DNA from 2 places in the Pseudomonas sp. nanlin1 genome. Region 1 is predicted to be linked to the other one. Evidence: riboswitches for the same ligand, from Rfam matches in the RefSeq annotation. Region 1 holds a riboswitch; the other holds the start of a gene.
What was found. A riboswitch is a leader RNA that binds a small molecule or an ion and turns the genes downstream of it on or off. The one in region 1 is predicted to bind cobalamin.
Positions count from the first base shown of each region.

Region 2: linked by a shared signal. The riboswitch ahead of cobO (cob(I)yrinic acid a,c-diamide adenosyltransferase) and the one ahead of QCL65_RS14345 (ABC transporter substrate-binding protein) in region 1 are both predicted to bind cobalamin.

Region 1 covers NZ_CP124218.1:3,089,946-3,105,705, reverse strand. Annotated here, with positions in the region: gene QCL65_RS14395 (EAL domain-containing protein) at 1-1,088, shown strand, start outside; gene QCL65_RS14390 (polysaccharide lyase family 7 protein) at 1,216-1,914, shown strand; gene QCL65_RS14385 (SMP-30/gluconolactonase/LRE family protein) at 1,947-3,002, opposite strand; gene QCL65_RS14380 (hypothetical protein) at 3,068-3,286, opposite strand; partial or broken gene QCL65_RS14375 (GAF domain-containing protein) at 3,475-3,933, shown strand; gene QCL65_RS14370 (monovalent cation:proton antiporter-2 (CPA2) family protein) at 4,319-6,142, shown strand; gene QCL65_RS14365 (MarR family winged helix-turn-helix transcriptional regulator) at 6,192-6,638, opposite strand; gene QCL65_RS14360 (hemerythrin domain-containing protein) at 6,772-7,212, shown strand; gene QCL65_RS14355 (acetyl-CoA C-acetyltransferase) at 7,228-8,409, opposite strand; gene moaA (GTP 3',8-cyclase MoaA) at 8,542-9,540, opposite strand; adenosylcobalamin (AdoCbl) riboswitch at 9,776-9,916, shown strand; gene QCL65_RS14345 (ABC transporter substrate-binding protein) at 9,919-10,950, shown strand; gene QCL65_RS14340 (FecCD family ABC transporter permease) at 10,989-11,987, shown strand; gene QCL65_RS14335 (ABC transporter ATP-binding protein) at 11,984-12,745, shown strand; gene QCL65_RS14330 (aspartate aminotransferase family protein) at 12,766-13,938, opposite strand; gene QCL65_RS14325 (SDR family oxidoreductase) at 14,046-14,813, opposite strand; gene QCL65_RS14320 (SCP2 sterol-binding domain-containing protein) at 14,857-15,171, opposite strand; gene sohB (protease SohB) at 15,392-15,760, shown strand, end outside.
Region 2 covers NZ_CP124218.1:4,169,620-4,185,379, forward strand. Annotated here, with positions in the region: gene bluB (5,6-dimethylbenzimidazole synthase) at 1-351, opposite strand, end outside; gene QCL65_RS19195 (cobyrinate a,c-diamide synthase) at 344-1,654, opposite strand; gene cobO (cob(I)yrinic acid a,c-diamide adenosyltransferase) at 1,651-2,262, opposite strand; cobalamin riboswitch at 2,394-2,622, opposite strand; gene QCL65_RS19205 (PQQ-dependent sugar dehydrogenase) at 2,741-4,054, shown strand; gene QCL65_RS19210 (C40 family peptidase) at 4,124-4,663, opposite strand; gene QCL65_RS19215 (C40 family peptidase) at 4,695-5,327, opposite strand; gene hda (DnaA regulatory inactivator Hda) at 5,925-6,629, opposite strand; gene QCL65_RS19225 (AI-2E family transporter) at 6,774-7,847, opposite strand; gene QCL65_RS19230 (DUF2066 domain-containing protein) at 7,935-8,987, opposite strand; gene QCL65_RS19235 (DUF1206 domain-containing protein) at 9,078-9,902, opposite strand; gene purM (phosphoribosylformylglycinamidine cyclo-ligase) at 10,141-11,199, shown strand; gene purN (phosphoribosylglycinamide formyltransferase) at 11,199-11,849, shown strand; gene QCL65_RS19250 (DUF3108 domain-containing protein) at 11,858-12,571, shown strand; gene QCL65_RS19255 (hypothetical protein) at 12,835-13,041, shown strand; gene QCL65_RS19260 (DUF2058 domain-containing protein) at 13,074-13,616, opposite strand; gene mazG (nucleoside triphosphate pyrophosphohydrolase) at 13,643-14,476, opposite strand; gene relA (GTP diphosphokinase) at 14,514-15,760, opposite strand, start outside.

The DNA of each region.
Region 1 (15,760 bases):
GGTTGCAAGCCTGCCCGTTTCGTGAAATGAAGATTGATGCCAGTTTCATCCGGAGCATGGGCAGCCTGCCAGAGAGTTACAAAATCGTCACGGCCATTATTGGCCTGGGCCATAGCCTGGGCATTCGGGTGGTGGCCGAAGGGGTGGAAACCCTGGAGCAGGAACAGGCCTTGAAAAAGCTGGGGTGTGACCTGGTGCAGGGCTGGCTTTATGCCAAAGCTGTCCCCAGCGACTCGGCGCGGGCGCTACTACGGGCTTTTGGTGGGACCGATAGCACCGGCCAGGTCCTCGACACTTCACCGTTCCAACGCTTGCATCAACTCAATGCGCTGTACATGCACTCGCCGTTGGGTTTGTGTTTCATCGATCGCTTGCTGCGCTGCGTGAGCGCCAATGACGCCTTTGCCCAGCTCCTGGGCCGGCCGGTTGCCGAGCTGGAAGGGCAGGTTGCCGACACCCTATTGGCTGGCCTGGACGCTGGCGCGCTGGTGACCGACATTGTCCGGGTATTGCAGGACGGCGAGCACTGCTTCACTGAACTGACCGTGGGCGAGCAGTGCTTTACCCTGTACGGCCAACAAGTGGTGGACGACGCGGGCGACGTGTTGGGGGTATCCCTGGTGGCGGTGGACATGACCGAGCGGCAACGCGCTATGCATGCCTTGGCCGAAAGCGAAGAGCATTTTCGCCGTACCGTGCTGCTTAACCCCACCATTGGCTGGGCCGCCGACCCCCAGGGGGTCGTCAACTATATGAGCCCGACATTCACCGGGCTTGGCGACGGTACCGCCCAGCAGCGGCTTGAAGTCTGGCGTTCGATGATGCACCCCGACGATCGCGATCGCGTGCGTGACAAGTGGCTGCAGTGGATCCCGTCGGGCGAGCCTTGGAGCGTGGAGTTTCGCATTCGCTGGGCCGACGGTTCCTGGCGCTGGATGCACAGCCGCGCCGAAGCCAGTTTGCATGGCAATGGCACGGTGGAACGCTGGTACGGTGTGATTACCGATGTCACCGACCGTAAATTGCTGGAAATCAAATTGCTGGGCCTGGAAAACCAGTGCGCGGCCTCAAAGTGCAAGCGCCACTGACGCCAGCCAGGCCGGCGCCGACTTACCGAATTCGCCGACCAGCGGCGCTGTAGGCGCTCGAAAAAAACCTCAAGCCCAGACCTTTCAAGCCGCTAAACCCAGCGTGGCAGGAGACCACATTGGCGCCATGGCAGGCTTACTCGTACTCGTTACCCCTGAGTTTGCTGGCATGATCGACACCACCACCTGGAATCTGACCATTCCCCAAGGCACCCCGGCGCTGACCGTCGCAACGGCCAGCCTGCGCTCGTTGCAATCGCCGTACTACGTAAAAACCGACGCCTCCATCGTATTCTGGGCCCCGGTGACCGGGTCCCACTCCGGCACCAGTGACTTTCCCCGCAGTGAGCTGCGCGAGACCGCCGTAGACGGCAAGGCGCGTAACTGGCTCTACAGCAGTGGGGTCAACACGCTGCAGGGCACGCTGGCAGTGAATCAGGTGCCGTCCACCGGCAAGGTGGTGGTCGCGCAGATCCACGCCAAAGATGCGCCGACGCCGTTGGTAAAGCTGCAATATCGGTACGAGAAAGGGGTCGGCAATGTCGACGTCACCTACCGCTACAAGCCTGGTGACGCGAAGAGCCCTATCACCTATACCTTGACCAACGTGCCGCTGGGCAAGACGTTCAGCTATGTGTTGCAGATCAACAAAGTCGGCCAAGTCACCGTGCTGATCAATGGCACCGGCTACCAGACCAAGCTGGACCCCAAATGGGCGGGTTACCTGTTCTACTTCAAAGGGGGTTGCTACACCCTGGACAACGTTGGCTATGCCACTGAAGGCGGTCGAGTGACCTACTACAAACTGGTCGCGACCCACCTGTAGTCGGCCAGGGCAATGCCCCGGCCGTTTCAGCATCAGCCTCGCGGCGCGGCGACGGCGTTGACATAAGTGGCGTACAGGGAATGCCCGCCGGTGATAAACAGGCGGTTGCCTTTAGGCCCGCCGAATTCCAGGTTAGAGACGGTTTCGGGCAAGTGCAGGGTCGCCAGCGGCTTGCCGCTAGAGGAAAACACCCGCACGCTGTTTTGCTCGGCGTTACCGGCCCAACTGCACCAGAGGTTACCGTCGCTGTCGACGCGAAAGCCGTCGATCACGCCGTCGCGTTTGCCATCGATCAATACGCTGCTGCCGCTAAGGGTGCCGTCGGCAGCGACATCGAAAGCGCGCACATGGCACGGTTTGTCGGGGTGGCCGCCGCCAGCCGTGTCGCTGATGTACAGGCGTTTACCATCCGGGGAAAACGCCAGGCCATTGGGCCGGCCAAAATCCCCGGCGGCCACGCTGGCCTTACCGGTGTCGGGGGCGATGCGGTAGACATTGGTGGGCAGCTCGAACGCGGCTTTGTGGCCCTCATAGGGGCCAAGAATGCCGTAGCCGGGGTCTGTAAACCAGATCGCGCCGTCGGCGGCAACCACGACATCGTTCGGGGCGTTCAAGGGCTTGCCGTCAAAGCGGTCGAGCAAGATGGTCAGGCTGCCATCGTGCTCCCGACGCGTTACGCGGCGGGTTTCGTGTTCGCAACTGAGCAGGCGGCCTTCACGGTCACGGGTATGGCCGTTGGCGTTGTTGGATTGGGCGTCGTAAATGCTGATATGGCCGTCGTCAGCGCTCCAGCGCATGACCCGGTTATTAGGGATGTCGCTGAACAACAGGCAGCGCGAGGCGGGCATCCAGACCGGGCCTTCAGTCCAGCGGCCGCCGCTCCACAGGCGTTCGACCATGGCATTGCCGAGCCTGCCTTCGAAAGCAGGGTCGTGGAGCTCCCAGGCTGGGTCTGGCATGACCATGGCGGGCTGGCCATTCCAGTCGCGGTCTAGGCCGAACCGGTCAGCCGCCATGGCGCGACCGGCCAGCAGGCCGGCGGCCGATACGATTGAAGCTCCCACGAAAGTGCGACGGGCGAAGGGCATGGTCGATCCTTTTTTATTAAGATTGGAAACAATCGACTGCGACCTGCACCTGCGGTTCCGCTGCTTCAGCGTTTACCCATCGACCTTCTGCTACCGTTCGGCGCCCGGCTGGGGGTTTTGTCGTGGCTGGATTTACCGGCCCCGGGGTAGTTCGGCGTGGCCTGCTTTTTCGCCTCGGCGAAGGCTGCGGGGTTGAACGGAAAGCTGAAGGCGGGCACGCGCTCCTTGTCCGGCGTGGCTTGCGCCTCGGCGGGGGGCGATGGCGGTGCGGGCTTGGCAGGCATGATGGGCTCCATGGGAAGGGGCAGAGTGGGCGGTCGGGCGGCAAGCATGACCACAGGTGCGGCAGTATACCGCGTGGGTCAGTTGCCAGGCGCCAGTTGAGTAAGGTATTTACCCTGGCATATCATGTTGCTACCTGGGCCGGTCAGCGCGCTTATTGATGCCCACCTCACTCGAGTATCAGACAACCATGCCCCATATATCCTTGACGGCTGCTGAAGTGGCGGCGATCGCCCAGGTTGAGTCCACCTCTAATATCCTGCGTCTGATGACCCGCATGACGTCTTTGCGTTTTGCGGCTATCGCCAAGGTGACCGAAGCTCAATGGATCGCCTGTGCGGTACACGATGAAGTGCATTTCGGCATCGGCGCCGGTGACGAGTTGGCGTTGGAGTCGACCCTGTGCAACGAGGTGCGCCAGCATCATCAGCGCATTGTTTTCGAGCATGCCAGTGCCGACCCCAAGTTCGCTAACCACCCGATCCCCAAGCAGTATGGCATCGAGAGTTACGTGTCGATCCCCATCATCAAGGCCGATGGCGTCTTCTTCGGCACCCTGTGCGCTATGGACCCGCAGCCCATGCGGTTTGCCGACCCACAGTTGTTGGAAACCCTAGGCATCTTCGCTCAGCTGATCGCCACGAATCTGGATATGCAAGAGCGCGTCGCCAATGCCCTGGACGAAGAGGTCGCGGTGGCCATTCAGGGCAAGGCCCGGCAGATCTTTCAGCTTAGCCAGGACGCCAGCGTGCGTGACCTGGCCCTGCAAATCGAGCACCACCTCAGCAGCCGCGATAACCAGGCCATGCGCTCCAAAGCCGAAACCGCTGAGGCGTCCGCCGTGTAGGAGGGGCCTTGGCCCCGATCTTTTGATTTTTAATTGATCCTTCGCCAGAAATTATAAGAGCTCGGGGGCAAGCCCCCTCCTACGGGCAGCGGCATATTTGACACCGCTGACCGTAGGAGGGGCCTTGGCCCCGAGCTTTTAATCTTTGCTATTGTCCTACCCGTAAATTTGTACCAAGGAGTTTCATATGCCTGAAGAAGGCAATCTATTGCAGGCCGCTGTGGTGTTTTTGTTCGCGGCTGTGTTGGCGGTGCCTCTGGCCAAACGCTTGCAACTGGGCGCGGTGCTCGGTTATCTGCTCGCGGGGGTGATCATTGGCCCGGCCGTGCTGGGGTTGATCGGCGACCCGCAAAGCGTGGCGCACTTTTCCGAGTTGGGCGTAGTGCTGTTGTTGTTCATCATCGGCTTGGAGCTCTCGCCACGGCGTTTATGGCTGATGCGCAAAGCGGTGTTCGGCGTCGGCCTGGCTCAGGTGCTCTGTACTGCCCTGGTGCTGGGTTGCATTGCCCGCTTCGGCTTCGCCCAGCCGCTCAATACCTCGGTGGTGCTGGGCTTGGGCCTGGCGCTGTCGTCCACGGCGTTCGGCCTGCAGAGCCTGGCCGAGCGCAAGGAACTGAACCGCCCCCATGGCCGGCTGGCTTTCGCCATTTTGCTGTTTCAGGACATCGCGGCGATCCCGCTGATTGCCCTGGTGCCATTCCTGGCCGGCGGTGCCCACGAAACCAGCATGGCCGAAGACGTGCGCCACGGCTTGCAGGTATTGGCCAGTATCGCAGTGGTGGTGGTCGGCGGTCGCTATCTACTACGGCCGGTGTTTCGCGTCGTAGCCCGCACCGGGTTGCAAGAAGTGTCCACTGCAACCGCCTTGCTGGTGGTCATAGGCACCGCCTGGCTGATGGAACTGGTGGGGGTGTCCATGGCGCTTGGGGCTTTTTTGGCCGGGCTGTTGCTGGCCGACTCCGAGTATCGGCACGAACTGGAAGCGCAAATCGAGCCATTCAAAGGCCTGCTATTGGGCCTGTTCTTCATCAGCGTTGGAATGGGTGCCAACCTGTCGCTGCTGGGCAGCGAACCCTCGGTGGTGCTGGGTTTGACCCTGTTGCTGGTGGCGGTGAAGCTGCCGCTGCTAGCCGCCGTCGGGCGCTGGGGGGGTGGGCTCAGCGGGCAGAGCGCCGTGCGCCTGGGGGTAGTGCTAGCCGCTGGGGGTGAATTCGCCTTTGTGGTGTTCAAGATCGCCCGCGACCATGCGCTGTTCGACCAAGCTTTGTACGACCTATTGGTGCTGTGCATCACCTTATCCATGGCGATCACGCCACTGTTGCTGCTATTGGTCACCCGTTGGCTCAAACCCAAGACGACCCAGCGGGAAGTGCCAGAGGCGTATCGCAATATCGATGCCGAGACGCCGCGGGTGGTGATTGCCGGCATGGGCCGTATGGGCCAGATCGTCGCGCGGATCCTGCGTGCGCAAAACATTCCATTCGTGGCCCTAGACACCTCGGTGGACTCGATCGAGTTTTCTCGCAGCTTCGGCGACGTGCCGGTGTTTTACGGCGATCCCCTGCGCCCCGAGATTCTGCGCGCGGCCAAGGTTGACCAAGCCGAGTACTTCGTCATCGCCACCGATGACCCCGACACCAATATCAAGACCGCTGAGCTGGTGCACAGGCTTTACCCGCATCTGCACATCATTGCCCGTGCGCGCAATCGCCAGCACGTGCACCGGCTGGTGGATGTTGGCGCCCAGGCGGTCCGCGAAACCTACCATTCCAGCCTGGAGATGAGCCGGCAGACCTTACTCGGGCTAGGCCTGAGCCAGGCCCAGGCGGATGCGCGGATCAAACGCTTTAAACATCATGATGAGCAGGTCCTGCAGGCTCAGCACCTGGTTTACGATGACGCCGCCAAGGTGATGCAGACCGCCCAGCAGGCCCGTGCGGAACTGGCGCGGCTGTTCGAGTCAGACCTTGAGGAAGAACAGAAACGCGGCGCCAAGACCCTTAAGCCGTGAACCGGAGTGCCTCTACTGCACCCCTTCGTTTGCGCCCGCCATCGGTAGGCTAAATCTTCTGTAGCAGGCCCAGCAACTGGCTGCGCTCGGCATCATTGAGCGCAGCGGTCGCTTCGCGGTCACTTTCAGCGGCCAGGGCTTTGAGCTGCACTAACAGCGCTTGGCCGGCAGGGCTGAGAAATACGCCATAGGCGCGTTTGTCCTGTTGGCCGCGCACCCGCTCAGCTAACCCGCGGGTTTCCAACTTGTTCAACAAGGGCACCAGTTGCGGCGGTTCGATCGCCAGATGCCGAGCCAGGTCAGCCTGCATCAGGCCCGGCTCATTGTCGATGATGACCATCGCAGTGAACTGCGCGGGGCGCAGGTCGAACTCGGCCAGGCGCGCCACGAGTTGTTGAAATACCTTTAACTGCGCGCGGCGCAGTGCGTAACCCACCAAGGTATCGAGGGTGACTGCGCTGTGGGGGCCGAGGCTGGGTGTGGCGGTTGAGCTCATGGGGCAAGGTCCAGATGATTAAACCAATTAACGATTCTCGCACCCGTGGGTGGCCATGACCAGCGCTCGGAACTGTCGAACCCTGGCTGGGGTCAAGTGATCACCCCGTTTGATAGAAGCTTGAGGAACCACCATGAATATTTTCGAAGCCCTACGTGACAGCCATGAACGCCAGCGCAGCTATGCCGATGCCCTGATCCAGACCCACGGCGACAGCGCCGAGCGGGCCGAAGCGTACAAACGCCTCAAGGAAGAACTGCAAGCCCACGAGACCGCCGAAGAGCGCCACTTCTACATTCCGCTCATGGCCCATGACAACGGCATCGACCCCAGCCGCCACGCCATTTCCGAGCACCACGAAATGGACGAGATGATGGAGACACTCGACGAAACCGAAATGTCCAGCCCGGCCTGGTTAGCAACGGCGAAGAAACTGGCGGAGAAGGTGCACCACCACCTGAAGGAAGAAGAACAGAAGTTCTTCCAGATGGCGGGCAAGCTACTGGACGATAAACAGAAAGAAACCCTGGGCGGCAAATACCTGAAAGAGCATAAGGAGCTGTTGGCTTCCTAGTAGGGGCGATGGCCACTACGCGCGCTCGACCGCCAGGGCGACCCCCTGGCCACCGCCGATGCACAGCGTGGCTAGGCCTTTGCGCGCATCGCGGTGGACCATCTCGTGCAGCAGCGTCACCAATACCCGGCACCCTGACGCCCCAATAGGATGGCCCAAGGCGATGGCGCCGCCATTGACGTTGACCTTGCTGGGGTCCCAGCCGAGCGCTTGACCCACTGCCAGAGCCTGCGCCGCGAAGGCCTCGTTGGCTTCGATCAGGTCCAGTTGGGCGAGCTGCCAACCAGCTTTGTCCAGGCAGCGGCGCGTGGCCGATACCGGGCCGATGCCCATCAGCGCAGGGTCGACCCCGGCACTGGCATAACTGGCGATCCGGGCCAGGACGGGAAGCTGGAGGCTGGCAGCCTTGCTTGCACTCATCAGCAGCACCGCAGCGGCGCCGTCGTTTAACGAAGACGCGTTGCCGGCGGTGACACTGCCGTCTTTTTTGAACGCTGGGCGTAGCGCGGCCAGGGCCTGGGCGGTGGTGCCGGGGCGCGGTTGCTCGTCGGTGTCGAAGCTGAGGGCAGGGCCTTTGCGTTGGCTGACCTGAATCGGCGTGATCTCAGCCTTGAAGCGCCCGGCCTCCACGGCTGCCTGAGCCTTCGCCTGGGAGTCTGCGGCAAAGGCGTCCTGGGCTTCGCGGCTGATGGCGTAGTGTTGCGCCAGATTCTCTGCGGTTACGCCCATGTGGTAGTCGTTGAAGGCATCCCACAAGCCATCGGTGATCATGCTGTCGACAACCTGCCCATGGCCCATGCGCAAGCCCGTGCGGGCTCCTGGCATCAGGTAGGGGGCCAGGCTCATGTTTTCCATGCCGCCGGCGATGATTACTTCAGCGTCGCCACAGCGAATGGCCTGTGCGCCCAGGTGCACAGCCTTGAGGCCGGACCCACAGACTTTGTTCAAAGTCATGGCGGGCACCGCGTGGGGCAGGCCTGCCAGCAATGCCGCTTGGCGCGCCGGGTTCTGCCCAGCGCCAGCAGTCAAGACTTGGCCTAGAATCACTTCATCGACAGCCTCTGGGGCCAGCCCGGTGTGTTCGAGCAGGCGACTGATCACTGCAGCGCCCAGTTCGACCGCAGGCACACTGGCCAGCGCACCCTGGAAACTGCCGACAGCGGTACGGGTGGCGGCGACGATGACGACATCTTGCATGCAGGGATCCCCTTATTGTTGTGCGAGCGACGGTAGCCGCCGCGAGGTAAGGGGTTGATTGTCACGCGCCGAGCCGGTTTTGATAAATGAGTTTTTCAAACCAATCGCTACGAATGAGCAATCAATGGGTCGTCAACCGCCGGTCATGTTCATAAAGCGCACCACCTGTACATCGTCATTCAGTTCGAACTGATGGGACCAGGGTTTGAGCTGCATGGCCGCGATGATCGCCTGTTCGAGTTTTTCCGGGTGGCCGGGGTGGCTGCGTAGAACGCTCTTGAGGTCGGCCGAGTGTTCATTGCCCAGGCACAGCAACAGCCGCCCCTCGACGGTCAGGCGCACCCGATTGCAGGTGGCGCAGAAGTTGTGGCTGTGTGGCGAAATGAAGCCCAGGCGGATGTCGGGCGCTTCGGCCAGCCGCCAGTAGCGGGAAGGCCCCTGGGTCGACTCGGTGGACGGCACCAGCGTATAGCGCTCGGCAATTTTCTCGCGCACTTGCTCGCTGGAGAAAAACGCCTCGGCGCGGCTGTGTTCGCTGATGACTCCCAAGGGCATTTCTTCGATAAACGAAATGTCCAGGCCGCGTTCGATAGCGAAGGTCACCAGGTCGGTGACTTCATGGTCGTTGCGCCCCCGCATCACCACACAGTTGAGCTTGGTGTGAACGAAGCCCGCCGCGTTGGCAGCGTCGATGCCTTCGATGACCTTGCTCAGGTCGCCCGTGCGGGTCAGTTCGCGGAAACGCTGGGGGTCGAGGCTGTCGAGGCTGATGTTGAGGCGCTTGAGCCCGGCGTCGAACAAGGGCTGAGCCAATTTGCCCAGTTGCGAGCCGTTAGTGGTCATGCACAGCTCTTGTAAGCCCGGCAGTGCCGCGATACGCCGGCATAGATCGACGATGCCGGCGCGCACCAGAGGCTCGCCCCCGGTCAGGCGGATCTTGCGCGTGCCCAGGGCGACGAAACTGGCGGCGATTTGTTCGAGTTCTTCCAGGCTGAGGATCTGCTGGCGTGGCAGGAAGGTCATGTCTTCAGCCATGCAGTAGACACAACGAAAATCACAGCGGTCAGTGACCGACATGCGCAGGTAGTCGACTTTGCGTGAAAAACCGTCTTTCAACATCCGCTTAGACATAGGCACCAGGGGGTCGAGGCATTTCTTTATAGAACGGCAGGGTCATAAAGAGGACCTTCCAGGCCCGCGCAGGTTTCACCGAGTGTGGCTGCAAGGCTAACGCGGCGCGGCGACAGGGTCCAATTGCTTGATTGTATCGGCTGATTGAAGCGATTGATGAGGCGCGCTGAAAAAAGCTCAAGGCCTGCAGGGGCCGCAGCAGTTGATCTTTGTGCGCATCTGCCCTAACGTCGGCGCGCTTTCATTTGCACCTGGGGCAGGAAGCCGGTGAGAACCCGGCGCGGTCGCGCCACTGTATACGCGGGTCAACCCGCGTGAGCCAGACCTTGCCCCAGGCCTTCCCGCTTCTTATTGGACGCGTTATCCAAGGAGTTCTCCGTGATATCAGGTTATTTTCGCCCGGCGCTATTGGTTTTGGGCGTGGTGGCTGCGCTGCCAGCGTTCGCCGCCCCGGGCGGTACCCAGTACCCGCTGATACTGAGCAACTGTGGGCAACAGCTGAGCTTTGCCCAAGCGCCCCAGCGCGTGGTCAGCCTGGGCCAGGCCAGCAGCGAAATTCTGCTGTCCCTGGGCCTGGCGCCACGCATGGTCGGTACCGGTGTCTGGTTCGGGCCTCTGCCCGAAGCGTTGCAGGCGGCTAACGCAAAGGTGCCACGCCTGGCGGACAACGCGCCGAGTTTCGAAAAGGTGGCCAAGGCCAATCCAGACCTGGTGACGGCGCAGTACACCTACCACATAGGCCCCAGCGGTGAGGTCGCGACTCCTGAGCAGCTGACGGCGCTGGGTATTGCCTCCTATGTTTCGCCCAGCGACTGCGAGGGCAAAGGCGTGACGACGACGTCCAATGCCGATGGCAGCCGCAGCGCGCCGTTTTCCCTGGCCTTGATCGACCGCGAAATCAACGAGCTGGCGACCATTTTCGATGTGCAGGCGACCGGTGAGCGGTTGCTCACCCAGTTGCACCAGCGCATCGACGATGCGGTGCAGAAGGTCAAACGTGATCAGCCCAAACCCTTGTCGGTGGTGTATTGGTTTTCCAGCACACGCCTGGAAGGCGACCCATGGGTGGCTGGTCGCAACGGGGCACCGGGTTATGTCAGCGAGGTGTTGGGGCTGCGCAACATCATCGAGAGCGACGAGGAATGGCCTGGCGTGAGCTGGGAGAACATTGCCGCGCGCAACCCTGAAGTGATCGTAGTGGCGCGGATGGAGCGCCGCTTGTACCCGGCCGACGACGTCGACAAGAAAATCGCCTTCCTGCGCAATGATCCGGTGACCCGCGAGCTGGACGCCGTACGCAATAATCGCATCGTGGTGGTCGACGCCCAGTCGTTGAACCCGTCCATGGACGTGGTGCGCGCCATCGAGGGGGTCGCCGCAGGCCTGCAAGGCGCGAGCCCGGCCCGGTGATCAGCGGGCTGGCAGGCGAGCGCGGGCTGCGCTGGCGGCTGCTCCTGGCGGCGCTGGCGCTGGCCAGCCTAGGCGTATCGATTGCCCTGGCGGTATCGATCGGCGAAATGCGCATCCCCTTGCCGACCACGGTTAAGGCCATCCTCAATGGCCTGGGGTTGGGGACGTATACGGTGCAACGCATCGAGCAGGGCATCGTCTGGGAATACCGCCTCAGCCGCGCCCTGGTCGCCGCCTGCTGCGGCGCTGGCCTGGCGATTTGTGGGGCGGTGCTGCAAGCGCTGCTGCGCAACGTGCTGGCCGAACCTTACGTGCTGGGGATTTCTGCCGGCGCCTCCACCGGCGCGGTGGTGGTCATGCTATTGGGGATCGGCGGCGGGGTAGTGGGGATTTCCCTGGGCGCGTTCCTGGGCGCTGGCCTGGCGTTCGCCATGATCCTGCTGCTGGCGGCCGGGGTGCGAGGCGGGCCCAGCCAGGTGATCCTTGCGGGTGTCGCGGGCTCGCAGCTATTCAACGCATTGACGGCCTATATCGTTTCTACCTCGGCCAACGCCGAGCAAGCGCGCAGTGTGATGTTCTGGCTGCTGGGCAGCCTGGGTGGGGTGCGTTGGCCAGACGTCTGGCTGGTGGCTGTGGTGGTCGGCTTTGGCTTGCTGGTATGCCTGTACCTGGCACGTACCCTCGACGCTTTCGCCTTTGGTGAAGACGCAGCGGCGAGCCTGGGTGTGTCCGTAGGCCGTGTGCGTTTGCTGTTGTTCGCCGTCACGGCTTTGATTACCGCCACCATTGTCAGCGTGGTCGGTGCTGTCGGCTTTGTCGGGCTGGTGGTGCCGCACATGGCGCGGTTTCTGGTCGGGCCGGGCCACTTACGGCTGTTACTGGCCTCGGTGCTCATCGGGGCGAATTTCATGGTGCTGGCCGATATCGTTTCCCGGGTCATCGTACCGGGCCAGGTCTTGCCGATTGGCGTGGTCACCGCCCTGGTGGGCGCTCCGGCGTTTGCCTTGATCCTCTACCGCACGAGGCGCGCCACATGAGCCTGTCACTGAGTGGCGTGAGTTGGACCGCCGGTGGCCGGTTGATTCTCGACGACGTCAGCCTGGAGGTTCCCCCAGGGGGGCTACTGGGCCTGATCGGCCCGAATGGGTCGGGTAAGTCTTCGCTGCTGCGCCTGCTGGCTGGCCTACGTGCACCTAGCCAGGGTTCGGTCTGTCTGGATGGGCAGCCTTTGGCGAAGCAGCCGCGGCGTCAGGTAGCCCGCCAAGTCGCATTGGTCGAGCAACACGCGGCCACCGAGGTCGACATCAGTGTGTTGGAGGTGGTGCGTTTGGGCCGCACGCCCCATCGTTCGCCGCTGTCGCCCTGGCGCCAGGACGACGATCTGATCGTCGAACGGGCACTGGCTCAGGTCGGTTTGTGGCACCGCAAGGACCAGTATTGGCAGACCTTGTCCGGTGGTGAACGCCAGCGCGCCCAAATCGCCCGTGCCCTGGCCCAGGAGCCCAGCGAGCTGTTGCTCGACGAGCCGACCAATCATCTGGACATCCAGCACCAGCTCGAACTGCTGCAACTGGTGCGCAGCCTGCCACTGACGTGCGTCATGGCGATCCATGACCTGAACCTGGCGGCCATATTCTGCGACCTGCTGGTGGTACTCAAAGAGGGCCGAAAAGTGGCTTGCGGCAGCCCTGCCCAGGTGCTGAACGCTGGGTTGATCGAGCAGGTGTATGGCGTCAGGGCCGATGTCGTGCTGACGGAAAATGGCCGGCCCCATGTGCGCTATTTACTAGGCTGAGCCGCGTCGGCGAAGGGAGTTCAGTTGCCCAGCAGCGCCGCCAGCCGGCGGATAATTTCGTCGATCTGCCCATCGTCCACGGTCAACGGCGGCAGCAGGCGGATCGTGGTGCCCCGGGCGACGTTGATCAGCAAGCGCTGTTCATCGGCGGCCCGGCGCACCAGGTCCCGCGCTGGGCTGTGCAGCTCTATGCCCACCATCAAGCCTAAACCGCGCAACTGTTTTACGCAGGGCAGGTGCCCCACGGCGGCGCGCAAACCCTCCAGCAGGCGCTGCCCCTGGCGGGCGGCGTTGGCGGGCAGGCCTTCTTGTTCAACGATATCGAGCACGGTGCAAGCGACCCTGCACGCCAGCGGGTTACCGCCAAAGGTACTGCCGTGGCTGCCAGGCGTGAACAACTGAGCCACCTGGGCCCGGGCCAGGCAGGCGCCGATGGGGATCCCATTGCCCAGGGCTTTCGCCAGAGTCATAACGTCGGGCAGGATGCCTTCGTGCTGAAACGCAAACCACTGGCCGGTGCGGCCGATACCGGTCTGGATCTCGTCAAGCATCAGCAACCAGCTTTGCTGGTCGCACAGGGCGCGCAGCGCTTTTAGATAGCCCGGCGGCGCTACCCGCACGCCGCTCTCACCTTGCACCGGCTCTACCAGCACGGCGCAGATCCGTTCGCCGAAGGCTTGGGTCAGGTCGTGGAGCACGGACAACTCACCGAACGGCACCCGCAGGAACTCCCCAGGTAATGGCTTGTAACCCAAGCGCACCGCCGAGCAATCGCTGGCGGCCAGGGTGCCGAGGGTGCGTCCGTGAAAAGCGTTTTCCATGACCACCACTAGGGGCCGCTCAATACCCCGGTGCTGGGCATACAAACGCGCGAGCTTGAGCGCTGTTTCGTTGGCTTCGGCACCAGAGTTGTTGAAAAACGCCTGTTCCATGCCCGACACCTGGGCCAAGCGTGCCGCCAGGCGTTGCTGCCATTGGATGCCGTAGTGGTTAGAGGTGTGCAGCAGTTGCCCGGCCTGCTCGCGAATGGCGTCGACCACCCGCGGGTGGCAGTGGCCAACACTGGTCACCGCGACCCCAGCCAGGGCATCGAGGTACTCTCGCTGTTCGCCGTCCCACAGCTTGCAGCCTGCGCCGTGGCTGAAGCTCATCGGTAAGGGTTGATAGGTGGGCATCAGGTGGTGGGCAGGCATGGCGTGGGTCTCCGTCAGGTGTTCGCGCAGTATCCTTTGCCCATCAGGGACGGATAAATAGCGCGTTTATTGCAACACCTTGAAGCCCTACTTGATAATTGCCGGGTTTAGGAAAGGAAGCCTCCATCCACATTCAACGCAGCGCCAGTGGTGTAGCTGGAGGCGGCACTGGCCAGGTATAACACCGCCCCGGCCATTTCGGCTGGCGCGGCCACCCGCTTGAGTGGTACCTGTTGCAGCACACCCTGGAGGATGGCCGGGTTGCTCACCAGGGCGGAGGCGAATCGGGTGTCGGTCAAGCCGGGCAGCAGGGCGTTACATCGGATACCGAACGCCGCGCATTCTTTGGCGAACACCTTGGTCATGTTGATCACGGCGGCCTTGGTCATGGAGTAGACACCCTGGAACGCCCCGGGCGACACCCCGTTGATCGACGCCACGTTGATGATGCTGCCAGCGCCGCGTTCGCGCATGAGTTTGCCGGCTTCCACAGACATAAAGAAATAGCCGCGGATATTAACGTCCACGGTCTTCTGGAACGCGGCCGGGTCCGTGTCCAAGACATTGCAGAACTGGGGGTTGGTGGCCGCGTTGTTGACCAGCACGTCCAAGCGGCCGAAGCGCTGGCGGATCTCGCTGAATAACTGGGTGATCTGCTCGAGCTCGCCGATATGGCAGGCCAGTGCGGTGGCCTGGCCGCCCTCGTCGCGGATCGCCTGGGCGACCGCTTCGCAGCCGCCCAGCTTGCGGCTGCAGACGATCACATGGGCGCCCTGTTGTGCCAACAAATGAGCGATGGCAGCGCCGATGCCGCGGCTGGCACCGGATACCAGGGCGACCTGGCCGTCGAGGTCGAACAGTTCGGTCTTGCTCATGGGCGCGGACTCCCTGGTATACGCGGGCGGGGTTCAGCCGGTTTCAGACGGGAAACAGTTCGCTCAGTTTCATCGCCAGCATCATGTCCCCTTCAGCGCGCAGCTTGCCGCCCATAAAGGCTTGCATGCCGTCGGTTTCACCGCTGACGATGCCTTCCAGGGTTTCGCTGTCCATCACCAGGGTCACGTTCGCGTCAGGGTTCTCGCCTTCCTGCAGTTCGCAGGTGCTGTCCTTGACGATCAGGTTGAAGTGTTTGCTTTCGTCGATGCGAAAGCCAAAGATCAGGTCCAGGCCAGCGGCAGCGGCCGGGTTGAATTTGGCTTGCATGGTTTTTACGGCGTCAGCTACGGAGGTCATGGCGCGGTCCTTTTTTTGGAGGTAGGCAGTAATAGCGGTGATGAAAGTCTAGCGAGGGTAGGGGTGGGCCAGGCGCCTGTCAATAAAAAAACATACGCTTGTTTGAATTGCCGAATCGCGCTCGTCTGCAACGCACTGGCAGGCGTCGAGCCCCCCCGGTATGCTTGGCCGATACTATTGTCCTGCGGTGTTGCGGGGCCTTTCGCAATGAGGAGTTGCTGTGGATTTTCTAGCCGATTACGCCGGCTTTCTGGCCCGTACCGTGACCTTGGTCGTGGCTATCATTGTCGTGTTGGTGGCCATTGCTGCGCTGCGCGGTAAAGGGCGGCGCAAGGCCGCTGGCCAGTTGCAAGTCAGTAAACTCAACGATTTCTACAAAGGCTTGCGCGAACGTCTCGAAGCCAACCTGCTCGACAAGCATCAGCTTAAAGCCTTACGCAAAGAGCAAAGCAAGGCGCAGAGCAAGACCGACAAAAAGCAGAAGAACAAACCCGACAGTAAGGCGCGGGTTTTCGTGCTCGACTTCGACGGCGATATCAAGGCATCGGCCACCGAGAGCCTACGCCATGAGATCACCGCCGTACTGACC
Region 2 (15,760 bases), 1.1 Mb from region 1:
CCGCTCGCGATCATCGCTCAGGGCCGCCACCAGCACTTCGGCACATTGGCCGATGCCTTCGACCTTGAGCTGCATGAATTCGTCGGAACGCTGGCCAAGGGCTTCGGCGGTGCGTACCCGCTCCTCCTCCACCAGCGCCTGAATGCGCCCGCGCAACTCGCGGTCACTGATGCGAATAAAGCGCCACGGCTGCATCAGCCCGACACTGGGGGCCTGATGCGCAGCCTGGAGCAGGCGGGTCAACAGCTCAGGGGCCACCGTGCCACCGGCAAAATGGCGCATGTCGCGGCGCTCACCAATGGCACGGTAAATCGCCGCCCGCTCTAGTGGGCTGTAGGCGTGCTCAGACATCGAGCGCCTCGGGGGCGAACAGGCGTGCAATCGCCGCTGGGTTGGAAGGGAAATAGAAATGCACATAGGAGGCTGTCATGCGCCCGATGCGATAGACCGCCTCGGCGCCACGCCCACCGTTAGGGCTGACCCCACGCGCCAAGGGGGCCAACTCGGTACTGGTCAACGAATGGTGGTAAGTGTGGCCGCGCAGCTCGCCCTCGGGCAATGTCACGACTTGCAACGCCAGCGCCGCCAGGCGTTTTTGCATGACCGCTTCACCCGGCAGCAGGCCGAGCAATTCGGCGCGCTCGCCGGCGACATCGGTTAGGGCATCGAGCAAATACAGCATGCCGCCACATTCTGCCAACAGCGGCTTGTCCGCTTGTTGATGGGCCACAATAGCGGCCATCATCGGCGCGTTCGCGGCCAAGGCGTGGTGGTGCAATTCGGGGTAGCCGCCGGGCAGGTAGAGGCTGTCGCACGCCGGGAGGCTTTGGTCGTGAAGGGGCGAGAAAAAACTCAACTGCGCCCCCATGGCCCGTAGCACGTCGAGGCTGGCGTTGTAGATAAAGGCAAACGCTTCGTCGCGGGCCACGGCAATACGCACCCCACTGAGTAACGGTTCGATATGAACCGGTGCGGGCGCCGAGAAGGTGACGGGGGGCGGCAACAACACTTCGCAACTGCTGGCCAACGCAGCTGCGGCGACATCAAGGCGCTCGTCCAAATCATTCAGCTCGCTGGCCTGTACCAAACCCAAGTGGCGGCTGGGCAATTCGATACCGGTGTCACGGGACAGACCGCCGTACCAGCGCAGGCCCTCGGTCAGGCTACCTTCAAGCAGTTGCGCATGCCGCAGGGTGCCGACGCGGTTGGCCATTACCCCGGCGAAGGGCAGGTCTGGCTGGTAACGCGCCAAGCCGAGGGCCAGGGCACCAAAGGTCTGCGCCATGGCGGTGCCATCGATCACGGCCAGCACGGGCACGCCGAAATGACGGGCCAAGTCGGCGCTGGACGGAATGCCGTCGAACAGCCCCATGACTCCCTCGATCAAGATCAAGTCGGCTTCGCCCGCCGCCTCCCATAGCAGCCGGCGGCTGTCTTCAGCGCCGACCATCCACATGTCCAGCTGATACACCGGCGCACCGCTGGCGCGCTCGAGGATCATGGGGTCGAGAAAGTCCGGGCCGCATTTAAACACCCGCACTCGCCGGCCTTGGTTGCGGTGCAGGCGAGCCAGGGCGGCGGTGACGGTGGTCTTGCCCTGGCCCGAGGCTGGCGCGGCGATCAATACCGCCGGGCACTGGCGCGCATCCGTCACAGTTCGATGCCTTTTTGGGCGCGGATACCGGCCTGGAAAGCGTGCTTGATCACGCCCATTTCGGTCACCGTGTCGGCCAGCTCGATCAGCTCGGGCTTGGCCCCACGGCCCGTCACCACGACGTGCTGCATGGGCGGGCGGGCTTGCAGATCGGTGAGCACCTGGTCCAGGTCGAGGTAGCCATGTTTGAGGGCGATGTTCAGTTCGTCGAGCACCACCAGGCCAATGGCCGGGTCGCTCAGCAGTTCACGGGACACCGCCCAGGCCGCTTGCGCCGCTGCGATATCGCGCTGCCGGTCCTGGGTCTCCCAGGTAAAGCCCTCGCCCATGACGTGGTAGCGCACCTGCTCGGGGAAGCGCCGAAAAAATAGCTCTTCGCCCGTACTATGGCGGCCCTTGATGAACTGCACCACACCGCAGCGCATGTCATGCCCCATGGCCCGGGCGAGCATGCCAAATGCGGAGCTGCTTTTGCCCTTGCCGTTGCCGGACAACACTAGCAACAAGCCGCATTCATTGGGGGAGTTGGCAATGCGCTCGTCGATCACGGCTTTTTTGCGCAGCATGCGCGCCAGATGGCGTTCGTCGCGCTCGGGGGTGTCGGTCATCGCAAGTCTCCGCTAGGGCTGCGCGCAGGCTGCATCGACGCGCCAGGCGGGGGCCCGAAGGCGCCGACTGGCAACCGCCAATGCCGCTCTCCCCGCGCGACAGAATCAATTGAACACGACGCGCTGGCGCACCGCGATAAAAGTCTTCAGGCCGGTCTCCGGGCTCATGAGCAGCCGCAACCGTGCGGCTTGGCCACGCGCCTTCCCGTACCGATTCAGTACAGTGGCGCCGTGCGTGGCGTTGACTCATTTACCGTTGCGGGGGCAGCGCCGGAATCGCGAGCTGGGGCTCGCTCACCGGCTTCCCTGTTTCACTCGCGCGGCCCTTGGCTGGCGAGCACCTGAATACGTCGCGCAGGTTAGAGGGTTGGGGTAGGAGCGTCAATGCAAGCCGGTGTGGCAAAGCGTGTTGAACCTCCGTCGCCACAGCGCCCTCTATGCCTTAACGCATGACGATTAACGCTCAGGGAAGCTAATAATGAACAAGACTCGCCTTACACTGCTTATCCTCGCCACCGCAGGGCTCGCCGCCTGCGGCGAGAGCTCGACGTTGCAAGTCAGTGACGGCACTGGGCCTTCGCCCAAATTGCCTGAGCCCAATAAAACCCTGATCCCCACGGTGAACATCGCCGACGCGGTGGGTTGGCCCGCAGGCACTAAGCCCACCGCTGCGCCAGGCACGCAAGTGGCCGCCTTCGCCGAGGGCTTGGACCACCCGCGCTGGATGTACGTACTGCCCAACGGTGACGTACTGGTGGCCGAAACCAATGCGCCGCCCAAGCCCGATGACAGCAGCGGCGTGCGCGGCTGGGTGATGGAAAAGGTCATGGCCAAAGCCGGTGCAGGCGTGCCTAGCCCCAACCGCATCACCTTGCTGCGCGACAAAGACGGCGACGGCGTGGCGGAAACCCGCACCGTGTTCCTGGAAAAGCTGAATTCACCGTTCGGCATGGCGTTGGTGGGCAATGACTTCTATGTCGCCGACACCGATCGCCTGCTGCGCTTTCGCTACGAAGACGGCGCAACGTCAATCACCACGCCAGGCGCCAAGGTCACCGACCTCCCCGGTGGCACCTTGAACCACCACTGGACTAAGAACGTCATTGCCAGCCCAGACGGCAAGAAGCTGTATGTCACCACCGGCTCCAACAGCAATGTCGGCGAAAACGGCATGGCCGCCGAAGAAGGTCGCGCCGCGATCTGGGAAGTCGACGCCGCCACTGGCCAGCACCGTATTTTCGCGTCCGGTATCCGCAACCCCAATGGCCTAGCCTGGGAGCCCCAGAGCGGCAAACTGTGGACCGCGGTGAATGAACGCGACGAAATCGGCAGCGACCTGGTACCCGACTACATCACTTCAGTGAAAGACGGTGGCTTCTACGGCTGGCCCTACAGTTACTACGGGCAGAATGTCGACAAGCGCGTAGAGCCGCAAAACCCAGACCTAGTGGCCAAGGCTATTGCGCCAGACTACGCGGTAGGGCCACACACCGCCTCGCTAGGCTTGATGTTCGCCGAGCCCAACGCGCTGCCCGCGCCGTTCACCAATGGCGCAATCATCGGCCAGCACGGCTCGTGGAATCGTAAGCCCCACAGCGGCTATAAGGTGATTTTCGTCCCGTTCAGCAATGGCATGCCTAGCGGCCAGCCGGTCGATCTATTGACCGGTTTCTTGAACAAGGATGAGGAGGCGATGGGACGTCCGGTGGGTGTGGTCAGTGACCACAAAGGCGCGGTCCTGGTTGCGGACGATGTAGGTAACAAGATTTGGCGCGTAACGGCCGCCAAGTAAAGCGAATCGATCGGGGGCCCGCGCTGAGCAGCCCCCGAACGCTGACCCGTATCACATGAAAAAAAGACGTCAGGGATTACGCGCTAAATTCCCTGCATCCAACACGCGCTTGGCATTGAGGTAGGCTTTCTGCCAATAAGGCTTGGCCAGGTAATCCAAGCGTACCGTCCCGCCCGTGGCCGGCGCATGGACGAAACGCCCCTCCCCCACATAAATACCCGCGTGGCTCACCTGAGAGCCGCCGCCGGTGGCGAAGAACACTAAGTCCCCTGATTGCAGAGCGTTTTTGTCCACATTGGGGCTGCGCATGCTGATCAACTCTCGGGTCGAGCGCGGCAATTGCACACCCGCTGCGTCACGGTAGACGAAGCCAATCAGGCCGCTGCAGTCGAACCCTGAGTCGGGCGTATTACCACCCCAGCGGTAGGGCGTGCCCACTAAACCTAACGCACGAAACAGCACGTCATCGGTTTGCGGCGAGAACCCGGGGGTCGTATTGATCACAACGGGGCGGATGAGCTTGGGAGCAGGCGCCGGAGCCGGCGCGCTGGCGCAACCGCCCAATAGGGCGGCGCTAAACAGTGCAGCAATACGTAACGGTGTCGACATAGACTGCACCCACCTGGTTAAGGCCAGGCACCTACTTGCTGGAAATGACCGTGGTCGGCGCCATGGCCAAGGCGCGCTTGGCCTCGATAAAGGTCTTGCTCCAGTAACTGTCATTCAAACTGTCGACGCGAACGCCACCGCTACGACGGCTGCTGGAATGGATGAACTGCGCGTCACCCAGATAAATCGCGGCATGGCTGACCCGGCCGCGGCCTGCGGTGCTGAAGAATAGCAGGTCACCCGGCTTAAGGTTATTGCGCGACACCAGAGGAGCTTTAACGTTGATCATTTCGCGGGTCGAACGCGGCAAGGTCATGCCGGCTTCCTCACGGAACAGATAACCGATAAAGCCGCTACAGTCGAAACCCGAACGCTCGCTGGAACCACCAAAGCGGTAACGGGTGCCGATCAGGGCTTTACCACGTTCCAAAATACTGTCAGCCAAAACCGGCAGGACGTAGGGCTGGCCATTGAACTCATTGAGTTCCTGTTCAGCGGTCATCTGTTCGTCTTCGAATACCAAGGATGCTTTCGAAGGGGACTGATGGGGCTGAATCACAACTGGATTCGAGACCTGCTGCTGGGACACCGGCGATTGCGCGGCGCAACCGACCAACAGGGTCAGGAAAGCGAGTGGCACGAGGGGTGCTAGGCGATTGAGCATGGGCACGACCGTGGAGAAAAGGTTTGAGTGGTGGCAACCTTGCCTTAAATTGCCATCATTTGCAAATTCAATCGAACGAATTGTGACTTATTGGTTCTGATCGCACATCTAACGCGCCCGGATAAATCAGGGCGCATTACAACAAACTAAAAAATCATCTATCTGATTGATTTATCTAGTAAAAAAATCAGCTATAGCGGTATTCGCGATGAGTCGTTGGAACCTGGCGCCACTGCAGTGACTGACGTCCAGGAGCCGCTGGGTGCTGGCCTCGGACGCCGATAGAACTGCTGAATCGCAACCCGCTGTCTGTGGCGCCAAACACCCCAGATACAGCGCGCTGACCCAGCAATACCGGGCTAGCGGGAAAGGAGAATGCAATACTTCGGCCAGCTTTTCCATAGGAAAAGCTCATCATTGACAATAAAACGGCGTCAATTCTCTGAAAAAGTTCTGCAGAGGCTCTATTTGCTGGGTTACAGCCCTAGGCCGTTCGTCGAGTTCTGCCTCAACAGGGCCTGAGTAAGCCTGGGTCAGGGGTGCTTAAAAGCTGGATTGCGAACGTTCTGGGTGCACAGGTGCACCCATTCGGCCCAACTACCAGCCGAGGGTTTCTTTCAGGAAGGGGATGGTCAACTTGCGTTGCGCCTGCAACGAAGCTTGGTCGAGGCGCTCGAGCAACTCGAAGAGCGCGCTCATGCTGCGGGTACCGCGGGTGAGGATAAAGTGCCCTACTTCGTCAGTTAGGTGCAGGCCGCGGCGCGAAGCGCGTAGCTGCAAAGCGCGCAACTTGTCTTCGTCAGACAACGCACGCATTTGAAAAATCAGGGCCAGGGTGAGCCGCGACTTGAGGTCCGCCAGTTTCACAGGCAACTCTCGCGGTGAGTGAGAGGCGGCGATCAATAAGCGCCTGCCGCTATCGCGCAGGCGATTGAACAAGTGGAACAGGGCTTCTTCCCAGTCCGCCCGGCCTGCGACCACTTGCAGATCGTCCAGGCAGACCAGCTCGTATTGCTCAAGGTCATCCAGCAAGCCGACACCACGCTCCATGAGCTCAGCCATGGGCAAGTACACCGCACGCTCGCCCAACTGCTCGAAGCGCAGGCAAGCCGCCTGCAGCAAGTGGGTGCGCCCTACCCCTTGCTTGCCCCATAGGTAAATAAGGCTTTCAGTCCAGCCGGCGTCGGCTTCGCAAAGCCGCTCGACGTAGCCGAGGGCGGCGGCGTTGGCGCCGGGATAATAATTGACAAAGGTGGCGTCATCACGCAAACGCACACCTAAGGGCAGCTGAATCGGTTTCATGCTGGCTGGGCGGTCCATGGAACCGCAGGGGCCTCTGGGTGAAGTGCGCAAAGTCTATACCTGCCACGCCAGGCGCACAATGCGCGGGACTGGAGGGCAAATCAACAGCTTGCAGCGGCCAACCTTTTGCGCAGTTAAAACCGGCTATAGCTCGGGGTCGCCTTTACCGCTGTAAATCTCTGAGTCTTTATACAAGTCTTGCATGTGCCGCACCAACACCATGATTACCGCTGCCAATGGCAGTGCCAGCAGTACCCCGGTGAAGCCGAACAGCTCGCCACCAGCCAGAATGGCAAAAATCACCGCCACCGGATGCAGGCCGATGCGGTCACCGACCAGCAGCGGGGTAAGGACCATGCCTTCCAACGCCTGCCCAATCATGAACACCCCAGCGATCAGAATAAGGTGCATGGGGTCGAGGCCGAACTGGAATAAACCTGCAACCAGCGCGGCACCGATGCCGATGATGAACCCCATATAAGGCACGATCGCTGCCAGGCCCGCCATTACCCCGATCAGTAGGCCAAGCTCCAGCCCCACCAGCATCAAGCCCGCCGCATAGATCACGCCAAGCGCCAGCATCACCAACAGTTGGCCGCGAACGAATGCACCTAACACCTCATGGCACTCACCGGCCAACTTGACGATCTGCTCCTCACGTTGGCGTGGTAGCAGGCTGCGTATCTTCGCCATCATCAGGTCCCAATCCCGCAGCAGATAGAAACCCACGACAGGGATCAGCACCAGATTCGCCAACCAGCCAATCAGCGCCAAGCCCGAAGCTGTTGCCTGGGTCAGCACCATACCGACGATATCGGTGGTTTGCCCCATGTGTTCGGACACCGCTGCTTTGATCTTGTCGAACTTCCAAAAACCTTCGGCCAGGCCCAAGTGCGACTGCACCCATGGCAGCGCCGAGTGTTGTAACCAATCGAGCATCTGCGGTGCCAACTCGTACAGGCGCACAAGCTGTTTAGCCAGCATGGGGATCAACACTAGCAGCATCAGCATGAGGATCAGGGTGAAGATTGCAAACACCAGAACCACGGCGAGCGTGCGTGACAGTTTTAGCTTTTCCAGGCGATCCACCAGCGGATCCGCCAGATACGCCAGCATGACGCCGATCAGAAACGGCGAAAGGATCGGATGCAGCCAATAAACGAAGGCGGCCAGTAACAACACCGCGCTTAGCCAAAACCAACGACGCATATCAGTCATCAAGCGCATCCACTTCAATCATTCGTAAGGTTACTTATGTGCGGGCGGTCGGCCGGATGCGCTCGATGGCGCAACCGGCCGACCCTCTCACCAGGCGAAACGCAGATCGACTGCGGCTTGCGCGGGCGCCTCGGGCGCGGTGGGCGTACCAGGCGTCGCTACGGGGGCAGTGGCCGGGGCCACAGGGGCAGGCGGTAACTCGCGTAACTTGCCCAGGGCCAATTGGGCCCGTAGCTGCTCGGCATTGCCGGTCACGCGATAGATAATTTTGTCCCCATCGACCTGGCTCAGGCGCGGGCCATAGGGTTCAAGCAGGCGGCCCAGTTGCGCATAACGGTCGAGGTCCATGCCCTCGACCTGCAGTGATAATTCAGCACTGGCCCCTGGCTTGACCAGAAAGCGGGAGGCTAGCCGCTGGCTGACCGCCAACATCACGGCATCGGCCAAGGCCGCCTGGTCGATACCTTCGGCGGTGCCTTGCTCGCGTTTGTCGCCAAGCCACAAGCGCCATTTACCCTGCCACTTACCGCCGTCTTCACGGGCATGCACCGCCAGGAGCGCATCGGCGCCATAGCGCTCGGAGGCCTCGCGTAACGGGCCAGCATCGGTGCCTTCAAGGTTTTTCGCGGTGCCGACGATCTGCTCCTGCAGGTCGGCCAATGGCAAGCGCAGTGGCAAGCCACGGTGCTGGGCGGCGCGACGCAGGGGTTCAGCGCTGCTTTGGCCATCCCCCACCAGGCTGGCCCCTTCGACGGCCTCATTCAGCCACCAGGCCAGAATCGACGGCCGATTACTGCCCCAAGTCGCCAGACCCGCCTGGCGCAGCGCGTTGTCGGTACTGCGGGGGTCGAACTCCACCTGCAGCGACTCCGGCGGGCCGGCCTCGTAGCCATACTGGCTGATGATCTGCTGCGGGTCTTTACGAATCGCCGCCAGGCCCCCGCTGTCGACTGCTTTGGGATCGCCAGTAAGGCGCGTCACCAGGGTGCGCAGGGCCTGCTGGGTGGCCTGGGTACGCTCCTCGGCGCTCTGCCCGGCGACCGGCTCGCGCACCTGATACAGGTTGGCAACGGTTTCGGCATGGCTGGCCAGGCTGAACGAAGCGAGGCAGGCGAAGAACAGGTATTTATACAGACGCATGGAGAATTCCCGAAGGCAGTAGGCGGACCGAGCTTACGACAGCGTACATCGACAAAAGCTCAAACAGCCAATCTACTTCAAAACTGGCCGTTACCGTGACGCCGAAGTGGCGGTGCCAGGCACATCCATATTGATATTGCGCCATGCCGCCTCGGCGAAGCTATAGACCGAGAAAGCGATAAGGCCCAAGGCAACCACGCCCATCAATAGCCCGCCCATGGGTAATCGCTCCAGGCCATTGAGCGCATCCTTTATACCGGGGGGGTGCATGGCTTGATAACTGGAGCCGCTGACCACCAACAGCACGGCGATTTCAATGAACGCCACGCCCCGGGCAATCAAACCAAACTGCGATACAGGCCGCACATAATGCATCACTTCGGCGTCGGCCTCGAAGTACTGTTCAAAGCTGGCTTTCCAGCCTTTGATGATGTGGGTAACCCCCACGCCCAACGGCACCAGGGCCGCCAGGTACACCAGCAAGTTGGAGTGGTCCCAGGCCAGAACGCTGGCCAGCAGATCCTGGGCCTGCCCGCCCCCACCGCCACCGGACTGCTGCAAGCCGGACACCAACAACCCCAATGCGAAGAACGCCAAAGCCCCATAGGTCACGCCGCCCACGAATAGACCAGCGCGAATCACCAGGCCCTTGAAGCTATTGCCATGGTCATCCACGTCGCGCAGAGCCTGCAGCACACGCCAAGCGGCAAACGCCGCCAGCCCGACAATCACAATAGCCACGAGAAAATGCCCGAAGGGTTGGCTTAGCAAGCTCTCCAGGCTGCTATGGCTATCGGCGGGTTGGCCACTGCCCAAAGCAGCTAATAAGGCGAAGATACCAATGATCAGATAGACAACGCCGCGAGCGGCGTAGCCACCCCGTGCGAGCAGGACTAAGCCATGGTTGGGCGACATAACAGGCATTCCTTTGAAATAAACAGACACAGCTACTGACACACACCGACCTAGAGCGTTCGCTTGAGCTTGGCGGCGGCAATGTAACGGCTGGCCAATGCACCGTTTATTTCGTCAATATGCCCCTACCCGTCGGCGCAAGGATGGCCGCTGACCGGCAAGCCTGATAAAATCGCGCGCCTTCGCAGACCGACCCTGTCGGTCGATTCCCTGAATCCCTCCCCCAAAGGCCTGGATCATGAGCAAGCAACCCTCCCTGAGCTACAAGGACGCCGGTGTAGACATCGACGCCGGCGAAGCATTGGTCGAACGCATCAAAGGCGTCGCCAAGCGTACCGCGCGCCCCGAAGTCATGGGCGGCCTGGGCGGTTTCGGCGCCCTCTGCGAGATCCCGGCCGGTTACAAGCAGCCTGTACTGGTCTCGGGCACCGACGGCGTCGGCACCAAACTGCGCCTGGCCTTGAACTTGAACCGCCACGACAGCATCGGCATCGACCTGGTGGCCATGTGCGTGAACGACTTGGTGGTATGCGGCGCAGAACCGCTGTTTTTCCTCGACTACTACGCGACCGGCAAACTCAACGTCGACACCGCGGCGGATGTGGTCACGGGCATCGGTGCTGGCTGTGAGCTAGCTGGCTGTTCGCTGGTCGGCGGGGAAACCGCTGAAATGCCCGGCATGTACGAAGGCGAGGACTACGACTTGGCTGGTTTCTGCGTAGGCGTCGTGGAAAAGGCCGAGATCATCGACGGTTCCAAAGTTGCCACGGGTGATGCACTGATCGCCCTGCCATCGTCCGGCCCGCATTCCAACGGTTACTCGCTGATCCGCAAAATCATCGACGTGGCCGGCGCCGACATCGAAACCGTGCAACTCGACGGCAAACCCTTGACCGACCTGCTGATGGCGCCTACGCGCATTTACGTCAAACCGTTGCTCAAGCTGATCAAAGACACCGGCGCCGTCAAAGCCATGGCCCACATCACCGGTGGCGGCCTGCTCGACAATATCCCTCGGGTATTGCCTAAAGGCGCCCAGGCTAAAGTCGACGTCGCCAGCTGGCAGCGCCCGGCCGTGTTCGATTGGTTGCAGCAGCAGGGCAATGTCGACGAACACGAAATGCACCGCGTGCTGAACTGCGGGGTCGGCATGGTAATTTGCGTGGCCCAGGCCGACGTGGAAAAAACCCTGGAAAACTTGCGTGCCAGCGGCGAACAGCCTTGGGTAATCGGGCAAATCGGGGTCGCCGCCGAAGGCGCCGCCCAGGTTGAGCTGCAAAACCTCAAGGCACACTGATGCCTGCGACTTGCAACGTGGTGGTGCTGCTATCCGGCACCGGTAGCAACCTGCAGGCCTTGATCGACAGTACCCGCGCCGGTGACAGCCCGGTGCGTATCCGCGCGGTGATTTCCAACCGCGCAGATGCCCTGGGCCTGCAAAAGGCCCAGGATGCGGGGATCGACACGGCGGTACTCGACCATCGTCAGTTCGACGGCCGCGAAGCGTTCGATCGCGCACTCATGGCGCTGATCGACGACTTCGAGCCGCAGTTGCTGGTGCTGGCCGGGTTCATGCGAATCCTCAGCGCCACGTTCGTGCGCCATTACCATGGCCGTCTGCTGAATATTCACCCATCCCTGTTGCCCAAATACAAAGGCCTGCACACCCATCAGCGGGCGTTGGAGGCTGGCGATAGCGAACACGGCTGCAGCGTGCACTTCGTCACCGAGGAACTCGACGGTGGCCCTCTAGTCGTACAGGCTGTGATTCCGGTACAGTCTGGGGACACCCCGCAAACCCTGGCCCACCGGGTTCATGCTCAAGAACACCAGATTTACCCGCTGGCCGTACGCTGGTTCGCCGAGGGCCGCTTGCGCCTTGGGCAACAAGGTGTTGTTTTCGACGGTCAGCCTCTGGCTGTCGGCGGCCATTCGATTCGATCCTAGGAGACTCTATGCGTCGCGCCCTGCTCTTCGCTTTCGCTTTGCTCGCCCTACCCGCCGCTCATGCGGCAGACCTTTCGCCGTTTTCGGCCAGCTACACCGCAGACTGGAAACAGCTGCCCATGAGCGGCTCCGCCGAGCGCAGCCTGGAGAAAAACGCCAACGGCCAGTGGACCTTGAGCTTCAAGGCATCGATGATGATCGCCAGCTTGACCGAAACCAGCACCCTGACCGTAGACAAAGAAGCGCTTATCCCGCAGAGCTACCATTTCGAACGGGGTGGGCTGGGCAAGGCGCGCACGGTCGATCTGGACTTTGACTGGGACAAAAAGAAAGTCACCGGCAAGGACCGGGGCGACGCGATCAACCTGCCGCTCAACCGAGGCGTGCTGGACAAGTCGACCTACCAACTGGCGCTGCAGCACGACGTGGCCGCTGGCAAAAAAAGCATGAGTTATCAGGTAGTCGATGGTGATGAGATCGAAACTTACGATTTCCGCGTATTGACCACTGAAAAAGTCGACACCAAAGCCGGTCAGGTCGAAGCCACCAAAGTCGAACGCGTCCGCGACCCGACCCAAAGCAAGCGCACCACTGTGCTGTGGTTCGCTAAAGACTGGGACTACCTGCTGGTCAAGCTGCAACAGGTAGAAACCGACGGCAAGGAATACAACATCATGCTGCAAGAAGGCACGGTGAACGGCAAAGCCGTTAAAGGTAGCTAACCATTAAAAGGGCAAGCGCCACCCCGCTTGCCCTTGATTTCCAGTGCAACGCCCCTCGATGAATTTTCTTTCATCAACCGCTCTAGCCTGCGACATTACGCCGCACCCCGCGTCGTTCCAGCCTCTCAGCATTCAGCCAGCTCTGGTAAAACACTCTTGCAAAAAGCGTCGGTTTACTTAGGGAGCTAACAAACCCTATAACAGAAGCCTGCACACGCCTCTTGTGGCTTATCGCAGAATCTTCAGAGATGGGAGCTTTCAGAATGACTGTAAAAGTAACCGAACGCGACGACGCCCATATGTCCCACGAAGGCCTGGCTGCCGGGGTGCGTATCTGGGATGTGTACCAACAAGGTCTACTGGTGGGCATGTTCCACACCGAGCAAGATGCGCAGAACTACCGCGCTGAGCTGGAGGTTTCTGAACGGCAGCGCGATCAGCAGCGTCAGACGCAGATGAGCCACTCCTGATGCAAAAAACCCCGCTTCGGCGGGGTTTCGGTTTACCACATCAGGTCGTCGGGAATCTTGTACGCCGCGTATGGGTCTTCGGCGGATTCCACTTCCTCGGTGACCACATTCAGAACAACAATGCGTTGAGGCGCGCGCTCTTGCACTTTGAGCGCCGCTTCGCGAGGAATCACTTCATAGCCCCCGCCATGTTGGACGATCGCCAGTGAGCCGTTGCTCAACTTGCTGCGCATCAGGTTATTGACCGACAAGCGCTTGACCTTCTTGTCGTCGACAAAATTGTAATAGTCTTCGGTGGTCAGCTTGGGCAAGCGAGTGGCCTCGATCAATTGCTTGACCTGAGCGGCCTTGGCCTTCTGCTCGACCTTTTCCTGCTGCTGTCGGTTGAGCTCCTGGTCGCGCTTGAGCTTCTGGGCAGCGGCCTCTTGCGCCAAGCGTTTCTGGCTGTCATCCACCTCGACCTGGCCTTTGTTCTCCAGGCGCTTCTGCTTTTGCTGCTCTTTGCTGACTTGCTTGACTTGCTTCTGGTTGACCAGCCCGGCTTTCAGCAGCTGGTCACGAAGGGAAAGGCTCATGGTGCTTTGCTCACTTATGCAACGGCTCAGCCACAGCTGGGCAGATTCTTTTCCTGGCGTTTGGCTTCGCCCCACAGGGCGTCCAATTCTTCTAGGGTGCAATCTTCAATCGGACGGTGGGTCTGACGCAATGCCTGTTCGATAAATCGGAAGCGTCTTTCAAACTTCTGGTTGGCCCCGCGCAGTGCGTTTTCGGCGTCGACCTCTAAGTGACGGGCCAGATTGACCACGCTAAACAGCAGGTCGCCCAGCTCGGCCTTGATCGCCTGTAGATCGGCGCTGGCCATGGCTTGGAGGACTTCGTCGAGTTCTTCACGTACTTTATCCACCACCGGCAGCGCCGCAGGCCAGTCGAAGCCCACCTGGGCTGCGCGCTTTTGCAGCTTGCCCGCCCGAGACAGCGCTGGCAATGCGCCTGGAACGTCATCGAGCAACGACAACTGTTCGGGCGCCGTAGCCCGCTCAGCCCGCTCCTCGGCCTTGATGGCTTCCCAGCGAAGCTTCACGGCGGCTTCACTGAGTTTGGGCGTATCGAGCGGGGCGTGCAGGTCGCCGGTGGGAAATACATGGGGATGGCGGCGAATCAACTTGCGGGTAATACCGTCGACCACGTCGTCGAATTCAAAACGGCCTTCTTCGCGACCCAATTGGCTGTAATACACCACCTGGAACAACAGATCGCCCAACTCGCCGGGCAGCTGGGCGAAGTCCCCCTGCTCGATCGCATCGGCGACCTCGTAGGCTTCTTCCAGGGTGTGCGGGACAATGCTTCGGTAGTCTTGCTGCAAGTCCCACGGGCAGCCGTATTGCGGATCGCGCAAACGGGCCATGAGGTGAAGTAAGTCTTGAAGGTTATACATGCCTGGGTTCCGGGGGGCATTGGCGGGACAAACCGGGCTAAGGCGCCCGGTTACGTCGAGTTTCAATGATGTTGGGCAACTGCGAGAGCCGCCCGAGCAAACGCCCCAGAGCGTCCAGACCCGGGATCTCGATGGTCAGGGACATCAAGGCGGTGTTGTCCTCCTTGTTGGAACGCGTATTGACGGCCAGCACGTTGATCCGCTCGTTCAATAGCACTTGGGAAACGTCTCGCAGCAAACCGGAACGGTCGTACGCCCGGATGATAATGTCCACCGGGTAGGTGAGCACCGGGATCGGCCCCCAACTGACCTGAATGATGCGCTCCGGCTCGCGCCCGCCCAACTGCAACACGGAAGCGCAGTCTTGCCGGTGAATGCTCACGCCCCGGCCCTGGGTGATGTAACCGACGATGGCATCGCCCGGCAGCGGCTGGCAGCAGCCAGCCATTTGCGTCATCAGGTTGCCGACGCCTTGAATCTGGATGTCGCCGCGTTTGCCGGGTTTATAGCCGGTGGCCTTACGCGGGATCAGCTCCAGCTGTTCGTTGCCACGCTCGGGCTCGACCAACTGTTGCGCGCCGTTGACCAGCTGCGCCAGGCGCAGATCGCCCGCGCCGAGGGCGGCGAACATGTCTTCGGCGGTCTTGTGGTTGGCTTTTTCAGCCAAATGCTCGAAGTCGACCTGGGGCAAGCCCAAGCGGCTCAATTCGCGCTCCAACAGGGTTTTGCCCGCGGCGACGTTCTGGTCGCGCGCCTGCAACTTGAACCAGTGCACGATCTTCGCCCGCGCCCGTGAGGTGGTCACGTAGCCCAGGTTGGAGTTCAACCAGTCACGGCTTGGAGTGCCGTGCTTGCTGGTGATGATCTCGACTTGCTCGCCGGTATTGAGGCTGTAGTTCAACGGCACGATGCGCCCGTTGATCTTCGCGCCCCGGCAGTTATGGCCAATTTCGGTGTGCACGCGATAGGCGAAGTCCAGCGGTGTCGCGCCCTTGGGCAGGTCGATGGCATGGCCATCGGGGGTGAACACGTAGACCCGATCGGGTTCGATGTCCACCCGCAGCTGTTCGGCCAAGCCGCCGATATCGCCTAGCTCCTCATGCCATTCGAGCACTTGGCGCAGCCAGGAGATTTTTTCTTCGTAGTGGTTGGAGCCGGACTTAACGTCGGTCCCTTTGTAGCGCCAGTGGGCGCAGACCCCCAATTCGGCCTCTTCGTGCATGGCGTGGGTGCGGATCTGTACCTCCAGCACCTTGCCCTCGGGCCCGATCACCGCCGTATGCA